Linked DNA regions of Arthrobacter sp. ERGS1:01. The protein of the gene in region 1 interacts with the protein of each later gene in a pairwise test. Links are inferred from orthologs where the notes say so. Each region holds a gene or a part of one and is shown on either strand. Other genes may lie near its edges.

Region 1 (6,385 bases):
CCAAAGGCGTTTTCGGCGTGCTTGATGTCCCACACCTCGTGGAAGCCGTTGATGAACGTGCCGGGAAGCACGCCGTCACCGCCGACGCTCCAGGCGCCGCGCATGCCGAGGTGGCCGTTGCCCACCACCATGAGCGTCTCCAGGGTGCCGTCGTCGGCGGGGTCGTGGGACGTTTCCACCAGTTTCCACGGGTCGCAGGGGAAACGGACGGGATCGGAGCTGATCAGTGCCATGGGCAGAGTTTATCCTTCGGGACGTGCGTTAGAGGAGGTCGGAAAGGTCGTCGACGACGAACGTGGCGCCGGCGTCGAGCAGTGTTTGGTGTCCGGCGCCGCGGTCCACGCCAATGACGGCACGGAAGTTGCCCGCGCGCCCGGCCTGGACTCCTGACACGGCGTCCTCGACCACCACGCACTCCGTGTCCGGGATGCCAAGGAGCTGTGCGGCGTAGCTGAACGTGGCCGGGTCCGGTTTGCCGGGAAGTCCCACGCCGGCGGCAACCTGGCCGTCCACCACCACGGGGAAGTAGTGGTCCAGCCCGGCGGCGGCCAGCACGGCGGGGGCGTTGCGGCTGGAGGAGACCACGGCGAGCTTGATGCCGCGTTCCAGTGCCGCCTCGACGAGCCGCACCGAACCGGGGAAGGGCTGTACGCCTTCGGTCTCCACGATGGTGTTGAACACCAGGTTCTTGCGGTTGCCCAGGCCGTGGACGGTGTTGTTCGAGGGGTCGTCGTCGAGCGGGCCCTCGGGCAGGGTGATGGAGCGGGACGTCAGGAAGTCCCGCACCCCGTCAAAGCGCGGTTTTCCGTCGATGAAGTCGAAGTAGTCACTTTCCCGGTAGCCCTGCGGATGCCCGGTGGCGGCGAGGAAGCCGTCAAAGAGTTGCTGCCAGGCCTTTTCGTGGACGACGGCGGTGGGCGTCAGCACGCCGTCGAGGTCGAAGAGCAGCGCCGCGGCGCCCTCCCAGGTTTCAGTCTGTGTTTTCATGGCGGGTCCTTGTCAGCGTTTCCGTCGTGTGGTTTTGCGTTCAATGAGTTTGGTGGCCATCAGGTGATGGCCCGGTTCGCCCAGGCCGGCGGGGTTTTGCAGGCGTTCGCAGAGCAGGTTTGCCGCAAACGCGCCTTGGTCGGCCACGGGTTGGGACATGGTGGTCAGGCCCATGAACCAGCTCATCGGGTGGTCGTCCAGCCCCACGATGGAGACGTCCTTGGGGGCGGACAGGCCGTGTTCGCGCAGGGCCATCAGGGCGCCGAATGCGGCCTCGTCGCATTCGGCAAAGATGGCGCTGGGCAGGGTCCGGTGGGCGATCAGCTCTGTCATGGCCCGGCGCCCGCCCTCGATCGAGGAGTCCGCGCACACCACCAGGTCCGGGTGCACCGTCAGGTCGTTCTCCGCCGCGGCCCGGTTGAATCCCTTCAGCCGGTCCGCGGAGGTCTGCACGGAATTCCCGTTCAGCTCGCGGCCGGTCAGGACTCCAAGGTTCCAGTGGCCCAATTCCAGCAGGTGGCTGGTGGCCAGCCATGCGGCGTGCTCGTTGTCGATGCCGACGTTGTCCCACGGCACCCCCGTCATGCCCAGGCTTGCCACGGCCAGGCCGCTGCCGGCCACCTCGGCGATCTCCTCCGCGGTCAGGTCGATGTTGAGCAGCAGCACCCCGTCCACCCGCTGGGCCAAACCGGCGAGGTCGCCCAGGATCCGCTGGCGGACGCTGGGCGAGTTGCGCAGGCTGATCAGCACGGTGTCGAAGCCGCTGTCGGCAAACACCTCCTCGGCCGCCTCCACCACCTGGGCAAAGAACCAGGCCGTGGCGGTGGGGGCGATGATGGCGATAGAGCCGGTGCTGCCGCCGGCCAGTCGGGACGCCGCGGAGGACGCCTTGTAGTCGAGTTTTTGCGCCGCCTCGGCGACCAGGCGCTGGGCCTTTTCGGACACATTGGGCAGATTCCGCAGTGCCCGCGACACCGTGCAAATCGACAATCCGGACAACACGGCAACGTCTTGAATTGTGGCGCGTTGAGTCTTAGCCATGCGACACGTACCAGCCCTTTCCAGCCAAGAAATTCGGTGGCGATGTCGCACCGTCATCGACAACTGTAAGCGCTTATATTTTCCGAATCAAGCCCCGCGGTTCCGGGCGATCCGGGGGCCTCGGACCATGCGCACGACACACCGGGTTCGGCTCCGCAGCCACGGTGTGGGCGCGGGCGCCGCCGGCGTGTCGCGCGCAGGGGAAAAGCACGTGGCAAACCCGGTGCGGAACACCGGCATAGGCTTGTCCGGTGAGTGAATTAATCGAGCACCTGCCCCGCGAACTGGTCCAGCCCATCATCCTTCTGGTGGACCGGGAGGACCCCGCCGACGAAGGCCACGGAATCGCAGCCGCCGCACTGGCGTCCGTGCAGGCGTTCCTGCGGGATCCGCGAAATCCGGATTGGCGGGAGTGGGCGGAGGGCGCCTTTGCAAAATCGGTGCGCCGGGCCGACGCCAAGATGTTTGCCAAGGTCCTGGCGGCATTCCCCGAGCACGTCCTGGCCACGTCCGGACCGGCCAGCGCTGCGGGGCTGGCTCCCGTGCCGGCCGACGCCCTGCCCAAGCTGCTGGCCAAGTTGCAGGTTTCGGGCACGCAGCTGCCCGCCGGCGAGCCGTTGGCGCCGCAGCCGCTGACCATTGTCCTGAACGATTCCCTGGGCATGTCGACGGGAAAGTCCGCCGCACAGGCTGCCCATGCGCTGTTTGCGTGGTTGTTGGAGGCCGGCGAACCGGCCGTTGAGGCCTGGACGGCCGCCGGTTTCCCCGTGGGGATTGTGCGCGCGGGCCCCCGGGAATTCCGCAAGGGGCAGCGGAAGTCCGCCGGCCCCGTGATCCAGGACGCGGGCCGCACCGAGATCGAGCCCGGCTCCACCACGGCCTATGTGGTCACCGAGTTCTAGCCGGCCCGCGCAAAAGAAAAGCACGACGGCGGAACCTGGGTTCCGCCGTCGTCCTTGCTTAGGTGCCTAAAAGGAAATTACTCCGCGGCGGCCAGCTGGCCGCAGGCGCCGTCGATTTCCTTGCCGCGGGTGTCGCGCAGCGTGGTGGGCACGCCGGCGTCGATGAGCCGGTCGATGAATTCCTGCATGACCTCGGGCTCGGAGGAGGTCCAGATGGAGCCGGGGGTCGGGTTCAGCGGAATCGGGTTCACGTGGACCCATCCGCGGCCCCGCTGGTTGAGCTTCTTGGCCAGCAGGTCCGCACGCCACGGGTGGTCGTTCATGTCCTTGATCAGCGCGTACTCGATCGACACGCGGCGGCCGGTGACCTTGTAGTAGTTGTACGCCGCGTCCAGGGCGTCGTCCACCTTCCACTTGTCATTGACCGGGATCAGCTCGTCGCGCAACTCGTCATCCGGAGCATGCAGCGACAGGGCGAAGGTGATGCCCAGGCCCTCTTCGGCCAGCTTGTTGATGGCCGGCACCAGGCCCACGGTGGAGACCGTGATGCCGCGGGCGGACATGCCCAGGCCCTCGGGGCCGTCGGCCACCATGCGGTGCACGGCGTTCATGACGCGCTTGTAGTTGGCCAGCGGCTCGCCCATGCCCATGAAGACGATGTTGGTGACGCGTTCGGCGTCGTGCCCGCCGTCGCGGCGCAGGTGGCCCAGCCCGCCCTCGGCGATGACCCGGTTGGCCTGGACGATCTGGTCAAGGATCTCCGCGGTGGACATGTTGCGGGTCAGTCCGGCCTGGCCGGTGGCGCAGAACGGGCAGTTCATGCCGCAGCCGCACTGGCTGGACACGCACAGGGTGACGCGGCCGGTGTAGCGCATCAGCACCGACTCCACGAGGGAGCCGTCAAAGAGGCGCCACAGGAACTTGATGGTGTCGCCGTTGTCCGTGGTGAGGCGCTTGACCTCGGTCAGCAGCTTCGGGAACATGGTGTCCACGATCTCGGCGCGGCGGTCCTTGGGGAGGTCGCTCATGAGCTCGGGGTCTGTGGTGTAGTGCTGGAAGTAGTGCACGGAGAGCTGCTTGGCGCGGAACGCCGGCAGGCCCATCTCCTTGAACTTCTCCTCGCGCTCGGCCAGCGTCAGGTCGGCCAGGTGCACCGGCGGCTGGGATACGCGGGGGGACTTGAACTGCAGCAGCGGGCGTCCGCCCGGGTCCTTCGCCTGCTTCCAGCCCTCGGTGGCAGGCATGACCTGGGCCGCACGGCGGGCAGGACGTGTCTTGGTGGCTGTCGCGGCAGAAGCGTCGACGGCGGGGCTGGGAGTGTTTTTGGGGGAAGTCATCCTTTCCATTCTCCACTACCCGGCCCGCCATGTCCCGTCTTGGCCGCGAAGATCACATTATTCACACGATCCGCCCGCGCCGGGCATGCGCGTGCGCCCGGCCGCAGGATCAAGGCCGGGCGTGATCAAGACCGGTCAATCGACGAACTCCGACTGCGTTTCGATGAAGTCCCACTCGCGCCGCGTCAGGGTGCCGTTGGCCATTTCGCCACCGGCTGCCAGCACGGCCGCCGCCACATGGTCCGGCAGGACATCGGCGTCGGCGTTCTCGCGCAGCCACTCCTTGGCGCCCATGTCCAGCTCAAGCCACCACAGATGAATCTCCATTTTTGGCCACCCCCTTGGATGTCCTTCAACGCTATGCCTGTTGCGTGCCGGGTTCAATGGTTGGAAGCCTTGACCAAGCTGTTGCATTTATCAATGTATTTATCAACTATCATGGAGTCATGGCATCAACCCCGCACATCAGCCGCTACTGGTCCTGGCACCCTGATTCAACCTCCGCCAAGACCGCGGTGGAACGCGTCTACGGCAGCGTCAGCGCCGAGATCGTGGATGGCGGCCTGCCCGGCGGGACGCTGATCACCGAGGGTGAAATGGCCGAGCGCCTAAGCGTCAGCCGCACGCCCGTCCGCGAGGCGTTCCTGCTGCTGGAATCGCAGGGCCTACTGCGGCTGTTCCCCAAAAAGGGCGCCGTGGTGACCACCCCCAACCCCGCGGAAACCGCCCAGCTGCTACAGGCGCGCATCATGCTTGAATCCCGCGCCGTGGAACTCCAAACCGGCACAGGCCCGTCCGCCACCTCGGGCGACCTTGCCACCCTGCTGGACATCCAGCGCGACGCCGCCGCACGCCTTGACGTGCCGGCGTTTGCCCGGGCGGACCACCAATTCCATGCCCGCGTGGTGGCCGGCTCCGGCAACCCGATCATCGATGACTTCTACGCCCAGTTGGGGCCGCGACTGGCCCGGCTAACCTGCCTTACGGTGCGCGCCAACACCGCCGAACTGCAGCGCTTCGTGGCCGAACACGCACAGCTGGCCGAGCTCCTGGCCGCGGCGGACCACCGCGGCTACGAGGCCCTCCTGCAACGCCACGTCACCGCCAACTAGCCCGGCTCCGCACACCCCCCCCGCAGCAACCCCGCAGCAACCCAAAGGACAGTGATTTCCATGCGCGCCGCCCGCGCCGCATCCTGGCTTCGTGCCGCTCCCGCAGTTTTCGTCATGGCCTGGGGAGGGAACCACTTCACTCCCCTGCTCAGCCTCTACCGCGAGATCGGCCACTACTCGGTCATGAGCGTCGACCTCTTCCTGGCCACCTACGTCCTGGGCCTTGTCCCCGGACTGCTGCTGGCGGGCCCGCTCTCCGATCGGTACGGCCGCAAGCCGCTGACCGCCGTCGGCGTCATCCTGGGCATCGCGGCCAGCATCATCCTGGCCCTGTTCTTCCGCAACGAACTGCTCATGTGCGCCGGACGCATGCTGGCCGGGGCCGGCGTCGGAATTGGCATGGCGGTGGGCACCAGCTGGCTCAAGGAACTCTCCACACCACCCTTTGATTCGGCCGCCGATGCGACCGCAGGGGCCCGCCGACCGTCACTGGCCCTCACGCTTGGCTTTGGGCTGGGCGCCGGGGCATCGGGCGCGTTGGCGCAGTGGGGTCCGTGGCCCACCACCACCCCGTATGTGCTGCACATTGTCCTGAGCCTCGCCGCCCTGGCGGCCCTGGCCAAGGCGCCGGAGACGGTTAGTGCCGGCAGGCCAACCACGTCCCTGCTGGCCGATCTCCGCGTCCCGCTGGCCGGCCACCACCGTTTCCGCAGGGTGGTGTTGCCGGCCGCACCGTGGATCTTCGCGACGGCCGGCGTCGCCTATGCCGTGATCCCCATGCTGGAAAGCGCCCGCCTGGGCACCATGCAGCTGGGCTACGCCACCCTCCTGACGGTGCTGACCCTTGGCACCGGCGCGCTGGTGCAGCCATTCACGGCGCACATCAACAAGGCCACCAACGGCCGGGCCGTGCTGGTGGGCATGGCCGCCATGATGGCCGGCCTGGTGATCGCGGCCGTCAACGCCCACTACCTCTCGCTCGTGGCGGGTGCCGTGGCCGCGATCA
Region 2 (6,353 bases), 2.9 Mb from region 1 along the record:
CATGGTCGTGGCCCTGTATTCGCCCGTGCTGGCCGTGAAAACCATCACCTTCAAGGGGAACAAGCTGGTCGCGGAGAAGACGTTGCAAGCGGCTTTGGAGCCACTGCTGTCGAAGCCGCTGCCGCAGGTGACTCAGGGCGATGTCAGCGAATTGTTGGCCAAGGTGCCGCAAATCAAGAGTTCGCGCCTCGTGGCCCAGCCGCCGTCGACCCTTGACATCCAGGTGGTTGAACGCATTCCCGTCGCCCTGCTCAAGAACGGCAAGGACTATCTGCTGGTGGACCAGGACGGAGTGCAGCTTGGCTCCACCAGGAACCCGTCCACCGTGCCGCTGCCGCAGATTGACGGGGGCCGGGCCGCGATCGGGCGGTCCACCTTCAGCGCCATGACGGCTGTGCTGGCCACCCTGCCGCAGTCCGTGCTGGGCAAGCTGGCCAACGCCACGGCCAAGTCGCCGGATGCCGTGCAACTGCAGCTGACCGACGGCAAGACCGTGATCTGGGGCAATGCCTCCGACATGGAGCTCAAGGCGCAGGTTTTGGACGCGCTCATCAACGCCCCGGTACCCACGCCGGTCGACGGAACCCCGCCTCCGCCTCCCGTACGTGTGTACGACGTCAGCGCACCCCGCCATCCTGTGACACGCTAGAGGTACCCACTCATGGGCGGCAGAGGACTTTTTTCACCGGATATGCACGACACGCGGGGGCGGTTATTGCATGCGGCAGCGATGCACCATAGCGTCACTGGGAAGAGTTAGTTGACATAACTATAACCTTCAACCTGAAGGTTAAGCTGCGAAGTTTCAAGCACCGGTTGAACCATCGCGGCGCAGCAAGACCCCCAAAGAACATGTAGCAAGATACGAACAAGGGACACTTAACGTGGCAGCACCCCAGAATTACTTGGCCGTCATCAAGGTCGTCGGCATCGGCGGCGGCGGCGTAAACGCAGTGAACCGCATGATCGATGTGGGCTTGCGCGGCGTTGAGTTCATTGCCATCAACACCGATGCCCAGGCATTGTTGATGAGCGACGCCGACGTCAAGCTCGACGTCGGCCGGGAGCTGACGCGCGGACTTGGCGCCGGCGCCAACCCCGACGTCGGACGCCAGGCGGCCGAGGACCACCAGGAAGAAATCGAAGAGGTCCTCCGCGGCGCCGACATGGTGTTCGTCACCGCCGGCGAAGGCGGCGGCACCGGCACCGGCGGCGCGCCCGTCGTGGCCCGGATCGCCCGCACCCTCGGTGCCCTGACCATTGGCGTGGTCACCCGCCCGTTCACCTTCGAGGGCCGCCGCCGCGCCACGAGCGCCGACAACGGCATCGAGGCGCTGCGCGACGAGGTCGACACGCTCATCGTGATCCCCAACGACCGCCTGCTCTCCATCAGCGACCGCAACGTGTCCGTCCTTGACGCGTTCCGCTCCGCCGACCAGGTGCTGCTCTCCGGCGTCCAGGGCATCACCGACCTGATCACCACTCCCGGCCTGATCAACCTCGACTTCGCCGACGTCAAGTCCGTCATGCAGGGTGCCGGTTCGGCCCTCATGGGCATTGGTTCGGCCCGTGGCGAGGACCGTGCCGTCAAGGCCGCCGAGCTCGCCATCGCCTCGCCGCTGCTGGAGGCCTCGATCGACGGCGCCCACGGCGTGCTGCTGTCCATCCAGGGCGGCTCCGACCTGGGCTTGTTTGAGATCAACGAGGCAGCCCGCCTGGTGCAGGAAGTTGCCCACCCCGAAGCCAACATCATCTTCGGTGCCGTCATTGACGACGCCCTGGGCGATGAGGCCCGCGTGACCGTGATCGCGGCCGGCTTCGATTCCCCGGACACCGCCTCCGAGACCAAGGAAGCCGCTTCCGCCCCGGCCGCACCCCCCGTACCGGCCGCCGTGCCGAGCACGGGCGCCACCGTGACGAACCTGAACCAGTGGGGCCAGCAGTCGGTCTCGCACGTTCCGGCCGACGGCGGTTTTGACGTGGAGCTCCCGGCCATCGTGGAGCCCGACCTCACGGGCCACCGCGCCGACGACCTGGATGTCCCCGACTTCCTGAAGTAGGCACGTACCCGTACCGCCAGCGATTCCGCCGCCCCCTTCGGGGCGGCACCGAAAGGCCAGTTTGCCCGTGTTGTGGTTTTCGCAGGAGTTCCGCCCAGGATTGTGGGTGGGCTTCACCAACTCCGACGCCGGCAACCTGGCCTTTCACGTGGGCGACGACCCCGCCCGCGTGCGGCACAACCGCGACGCCCTCGACGCCGGCATCGGCGCCCTGGGCGGCAGCGGCACCCCGACGACGCTGCACTATATGAACCAGGTCCACGGCAACGACGTCGCCGTGCTGGCGGCACCGAACGCCGAGACTCCGGCCGCCGAGGCCCCGACCGCCGACGCACTCGTGTCGCGGTCGGCCAGCCTGGCCGTCATGGTCGCCGACTGCGTGCCCGTGGTCCTGGCCGGCGTCGATGCCGATGGCACGCCCATGGTGGGTGTGGCGCACGCAGGCCGCCCCGGCGTCGAAAAAGGCGTCGTCGAGGCCACCGTCCGCGAGCTCCGGCTTGCCGGCGCACAGTCCCTCCAGGCATGGATCGGGCCCAGTGTCTGTGGACGCTGTTACGAAGTCCCCGCCGCGATGCGCGACGCCGTAGCGGCCGTCGCGCCGGCGGCCTTCGCCACCACCTCCTGGGGAACGCCGGCCCTTGACCTGCCGGCCGCCGTCGAATGGCAGCTGGGGCAGCTGGGCGTCAACGCACGCAACGTGGGCGTCTGCACCCTGGAACATCCCGAATTCTTCTCCCACCGCCGCGCCGTGCGCGACGGCGAGGCCGAAGGCCGGTTCATCGGATTCGCGGCGCTCCTGGCCCCCAACCCCCTCAGCACAGCGAAAGAACCACGGCCATGAACACCCCCGACGCCCGATCCATCCAACTGGAGCAAAACCTGGCCGCCGTCAGGGACCGGATCCGCCGCGCCGCCGGCAACGCCGAACCCACCCTGATCGTGGTCACCAAGTTCCACCCGGCCGAGGACGTGCTGCGACTGCGCCGCCTGGGGGTTGCCGACGTGGGGGAGAACCGCGACCAGGAGGCGGCCGCCAAGGCTGCGGACGTGGCCGACGCCGCCCTGCGCTGGCACTTCATCGGCCAGCTGCAAAGCAACAAGGCCCGCTCGGTGGCCCAGTACGCGCACTCCGTCCATTCAATCGACAGGGCGTCCCTGGTCGGCGCCCTGGGCCGCGCCGTCGCCGCCCAGCAGGACCTCGACGGCCGGAACGCCCTGGAATGCTTCATCCAGGTGGACCTGTCCGAGTCGGCTCCCGAAGCCCCAACGGCCCAGGGGAGCGGCACCCGGGCGACCGCCGCGCGGGGCGGGGCCGCGCCGTCGGAAGTCCCCGCACTGGCCGAACTGATCGCCTCGACCCCCGGCCTGCGGCTGGCCGGCGTCATGGCCGTCGCCCCGCTGGGCGCCGCGCCCGAACCGGCCTTCGAACTGCTGGCCGGCGTTTCCGCCCGGGTGGTCGCCGACCACCCCGAAGCCGCGGCGATCTCCGCCGGCATGAGCCACGACCTTGAAGCCGCCATCCACGCCGGTGCGACACACCTGCGTGTCGGTTCCGATATACTCGGCCCGCGTCCCGCCGTGGGGTAGCGTTTTGGGTGTTGGCAACAACATGTAGGCTCGTACTACCCACCCCGCAGCTAGCAGACCAATAGAGGAGCTAACCATGGCTGGCGCTCTGCGCAAGACAATGATCTATCTTGGGCTCGCCGATGGTGACGAGCACTATGACGCTGAGCTCGCTCCGTCAGTGCCCAAGAATGAGGAACCCCCGCGGAGTATGAGCGCGAGGCCCCCCAGGCTCCGGCACCCGTTGCCGAACCCGCTGCGCCAAAGGCGGGCGACGAAGAATACCGTGCACCTGTGACTCCCATCAAGCGTGCCGCATCAAATCGGGAAGAGGCTGCAAGCTTGCGTCAAATCACTACTGTTCACCCCCGCTCGTACAACGACGCCAAGATCATCGGTGAAAGCTTCCGTGACGGCATCCCCGTCATCATGAACGTCACCGACATGGGTGAAGCCGACGCCAAGCGCCTCGTCGATTTTTCCGCCGGCCTGGTCTTTGGCCTGCGCGGCTCGATCGAACGGGTCACCAACAAGGTCTTCCTGCTCTCGCCGTCCTACATCGAGGTCCTGGGCGACGACAAGAAGCTCTCGGACACGCAGGCCAGCTTCTTCAACCAGAGCTAGGCCCAGCACCCGCTGACAGTCTTTATCCGCATTGCCCGGGCACTATGTGTCCGGGCAATGCGTTATATGGGGTGTCGGTGGAAAACCGGTGCTGCTATTTTGAATGTGTCAAGACAGTCTTTTCATCCTCCGTCTAGGGAATGTGTACACTCGCGTGCCAATTGTTTTCGGTCTTCTTTACCTCCTGTTGTTGCTCTACTTCCTGACGCTCATGGCCCGGCTCGTCTTTGACTGGATCCAGGTGTTCGCCCGCAACTGGCGCCCGCGCGGCGTCGCCCTGGTGGGCGCATCCTTCATCTACCGGCTCACGGACCCGCCGCTGCGCAAGCTGCGCGCACTGATTCCGCCGCTGCGAATCGGCAGTGTTTCCCTTGACATCGGCTTCCTGCTGCTGCTGGTGGCAGTGGGTATTGGGATGAGTGTCACACAAAGTTTTGTCAACTAACGTCGCGCCGTTAGTTTTCGCAGTGGAAAAGTTATATTGTAAAAAACGATAGAACCCAAGTGCAGATCGCATGATTTGTATTCGGTACCGTAGTACGGGCGGCCAACGCCTGTCCCGGACTCACTAAGACCAATGAGGTGACTAGATGGCGCTTACGCCAGAAGATGTTGTCAACAAGCGGTTCCAGCCGACGAAGTTCCGTGAAGGCTATGACCAGGACGAAGTCGACGACTTTCTTGACGAGATCGTCGTTGAACTGCGCCGACTTCACCAGGAAAACGACGAGCTGCGCAAGCAGTTGGCCGACGGCGGCTCAGCCCCCGCGACCAGCGCTGCAACCGCCGCCCCGCTGACTTCCAAGGCTCCCGAGGTTGTCGAGCCCGTGCAGGCTGCACCGGCCGAACCCGAAGTTGCCAAGCCCGTCGTCGAGGCTGCCCCGGTAGTCGAGAAGGCACCGGTTGTTGAGGCTCCCGCCGCCGCAGCCGCCCCGGCCGCCGCCGTTTCGGGTGTGGAGTCCGCCGCCGGCGTGCTCGCCATGGCCCAGAAGCTGCACGACGAATACGTCAACGCCGGCGTCGAGCAGCGTGACAAGATCATCGCCGAAGCCCAGATCGAGGCCAGCTCGCTGGTCAACGACGCCCAGGAGAAGAGCCGTAAGACGCTCGGTGCCCTGGAGCAGCAGCGTTCGGTGCTCGAGCGCAAGGTCGAGCAGCTGCGCGGCTTCGAGCGTGACTACCGTTCACGCCTGAAGACGTACATCGAAGGCCAGCTGCGTGACCTGGATGTTCGCGGCTCCGTCGCGGCTCCGGACTTCTCGGAAGGCTCTTCCGAGTCCTAGGCTCAGCGCAAAGCCGGTGGTGTGGGGAAACCCGCACCGCCGGCTTTTGACGTTAACGCCCGGTTGCCGTGCCCCGACCCGCCCGTCCGCCCCGCGTGCGGGACGGCAGGGGCCGCCGCGACGCCTATGATTGAAACGTCCCTTTGGGATGCTGTGCAAGATCCACCGGACAAATGAAAGTGCCATGAGCGAGAACTCCCAGCAGGACCCCGCGAACGAACCCGCCGTCGACCCCGGCACCGACCAAACCGCACGGGCGCCCCGCAGCCGGTCCTATCTGTGGATGTGGCTTGGCTTTGCCGCGCTGGCCTATGTCTGCGACCAGCTGACCAAACTGTGGGTCACCTCAACCATGGTCGAGGGACAGACGACGCCGGTGATCCCCGGCATCCTGCAGTGGTACTACATCCGCAACTCCGGTGCCGCCTTCTCCATCGGGGAGAACTTCACCTGGTTCTTCACCCTCGTCATGGCCGCCGTCGCCGTCTTCATCATCTGGCTGTCTCGGCGCATTGGATCCTTCTGGTGGGCCATCGGCCTGGGCCTGCTGCTGGGCGGCGCTCTGGGCAACCTGACCGACCGGCTGTTCCGGCCGCCGTCGTTCGGCATGGGCCACGTGGTGGACTTCATCTCCTTCCCGCACTTTGCGATCTTCAACATGGCCGACATGGGCGTAGTGGGTGGGGTCATCACTGTGTGCATCCTGACATTGATCGGCATTCCGTTGGGCGGGCGGAAGACTGCCAAGGCAGCTGCCGCCAAGGCCGACGACGACTCAACCGCGGGGGAGACCGACAATGACTGAGACATTCACCGTTCC

The links.
Region 2: the proteins of rlmN (region 1) and ftsZ interact in binary tests that used the Escherichia coli proteins (3 or more experiments, as listed by UniProt). The link is inferred for Arthrobacter sp. ERGS1:01 from one-to-one orthologs.

Annotation. Positions count from the first base shown.
Region 1 is NZ_CP012479.1:3,862,112-3,868,496, forward strand. The notes cover bases 2,138-5,120. They hold rlmN (23S rRNA (adenine(2503)-C(2))-methyltransferase RlmN), read right to left. Parts: upstream 4,268-5,120; coding sequence 3,008-4,267; downstream 2,138-3,007. Other genes in these bases: AL755_RS21375 (peptidyl-tRNA hydrolase), read left to right, coding at 2,280-2,930; AL755_RS21385 (hypothetical protein), read right to left, coding at 4,403-4,594; AL755_RS21390 (GntR family transcriptional regulator), read left to right, coding at 4,714-5,120. Outside these bases: AL755_RS21360 (glycoside hydrolase family 65 protein), read right to left, coding at 1-233; AL755_RS21365 (HAD family hydrolase), read right to left, coding at 262-987; AL755_RS21370 (LacI family DNA-binding transcriptional regulator), read right to left, coding at 1,000-2,028; more of AL755_RS21390, read left to right, coding at 5,121-5,379; AL755_RS21395 (MFS transporter), read left to right, coding at 5,440-6,385.
Region 2 is NZ_CP012479.1:979,476-985,828, forward strand. Bases 22-2,972 are described here. They hold ftsZ (cell division protein FtsZ), read left to right. Parts: upstream 22-884; coding sequence 885-2,060; downstream 2,061-2,972. Other genes in these bases: AL755_RS08275 (cell division protein FtsQ/DivIB), read left to right, coding at 22-649; AL755_RS08285 (polyphenol oxidase family protein), read left to right, coding at 2,167-2,901; AL755_RS08290 (YggS family pyridoxal phosphate enzyme), read left to right, coding at 2,898-2,972. Also shown: more of AL755_RS08275, read left to right, coding at 1-21; more of AL755_RS08290, read left to right, coding at 2,973-3,647; AL755_RS08300 (YggT family protein), read left to right, coding at 4,405-4,695; AL755_RS08305 (DivIVA domain-containing protein), read left to right, coding at 4,841-5,533; lspA (signal peptidase II), read left to right, coding at 5,817-6,338; AL755_RS08315 (RluA family pseudouridine synthase), read left to right, coding at 6,331-6,353. UniProt on the Escherichia coli protein: Essential cell division protein that forms a contractile ring structure (Z ring) at the future cell division site. The regulation of the ring assembly controls the timing and the location of cell division.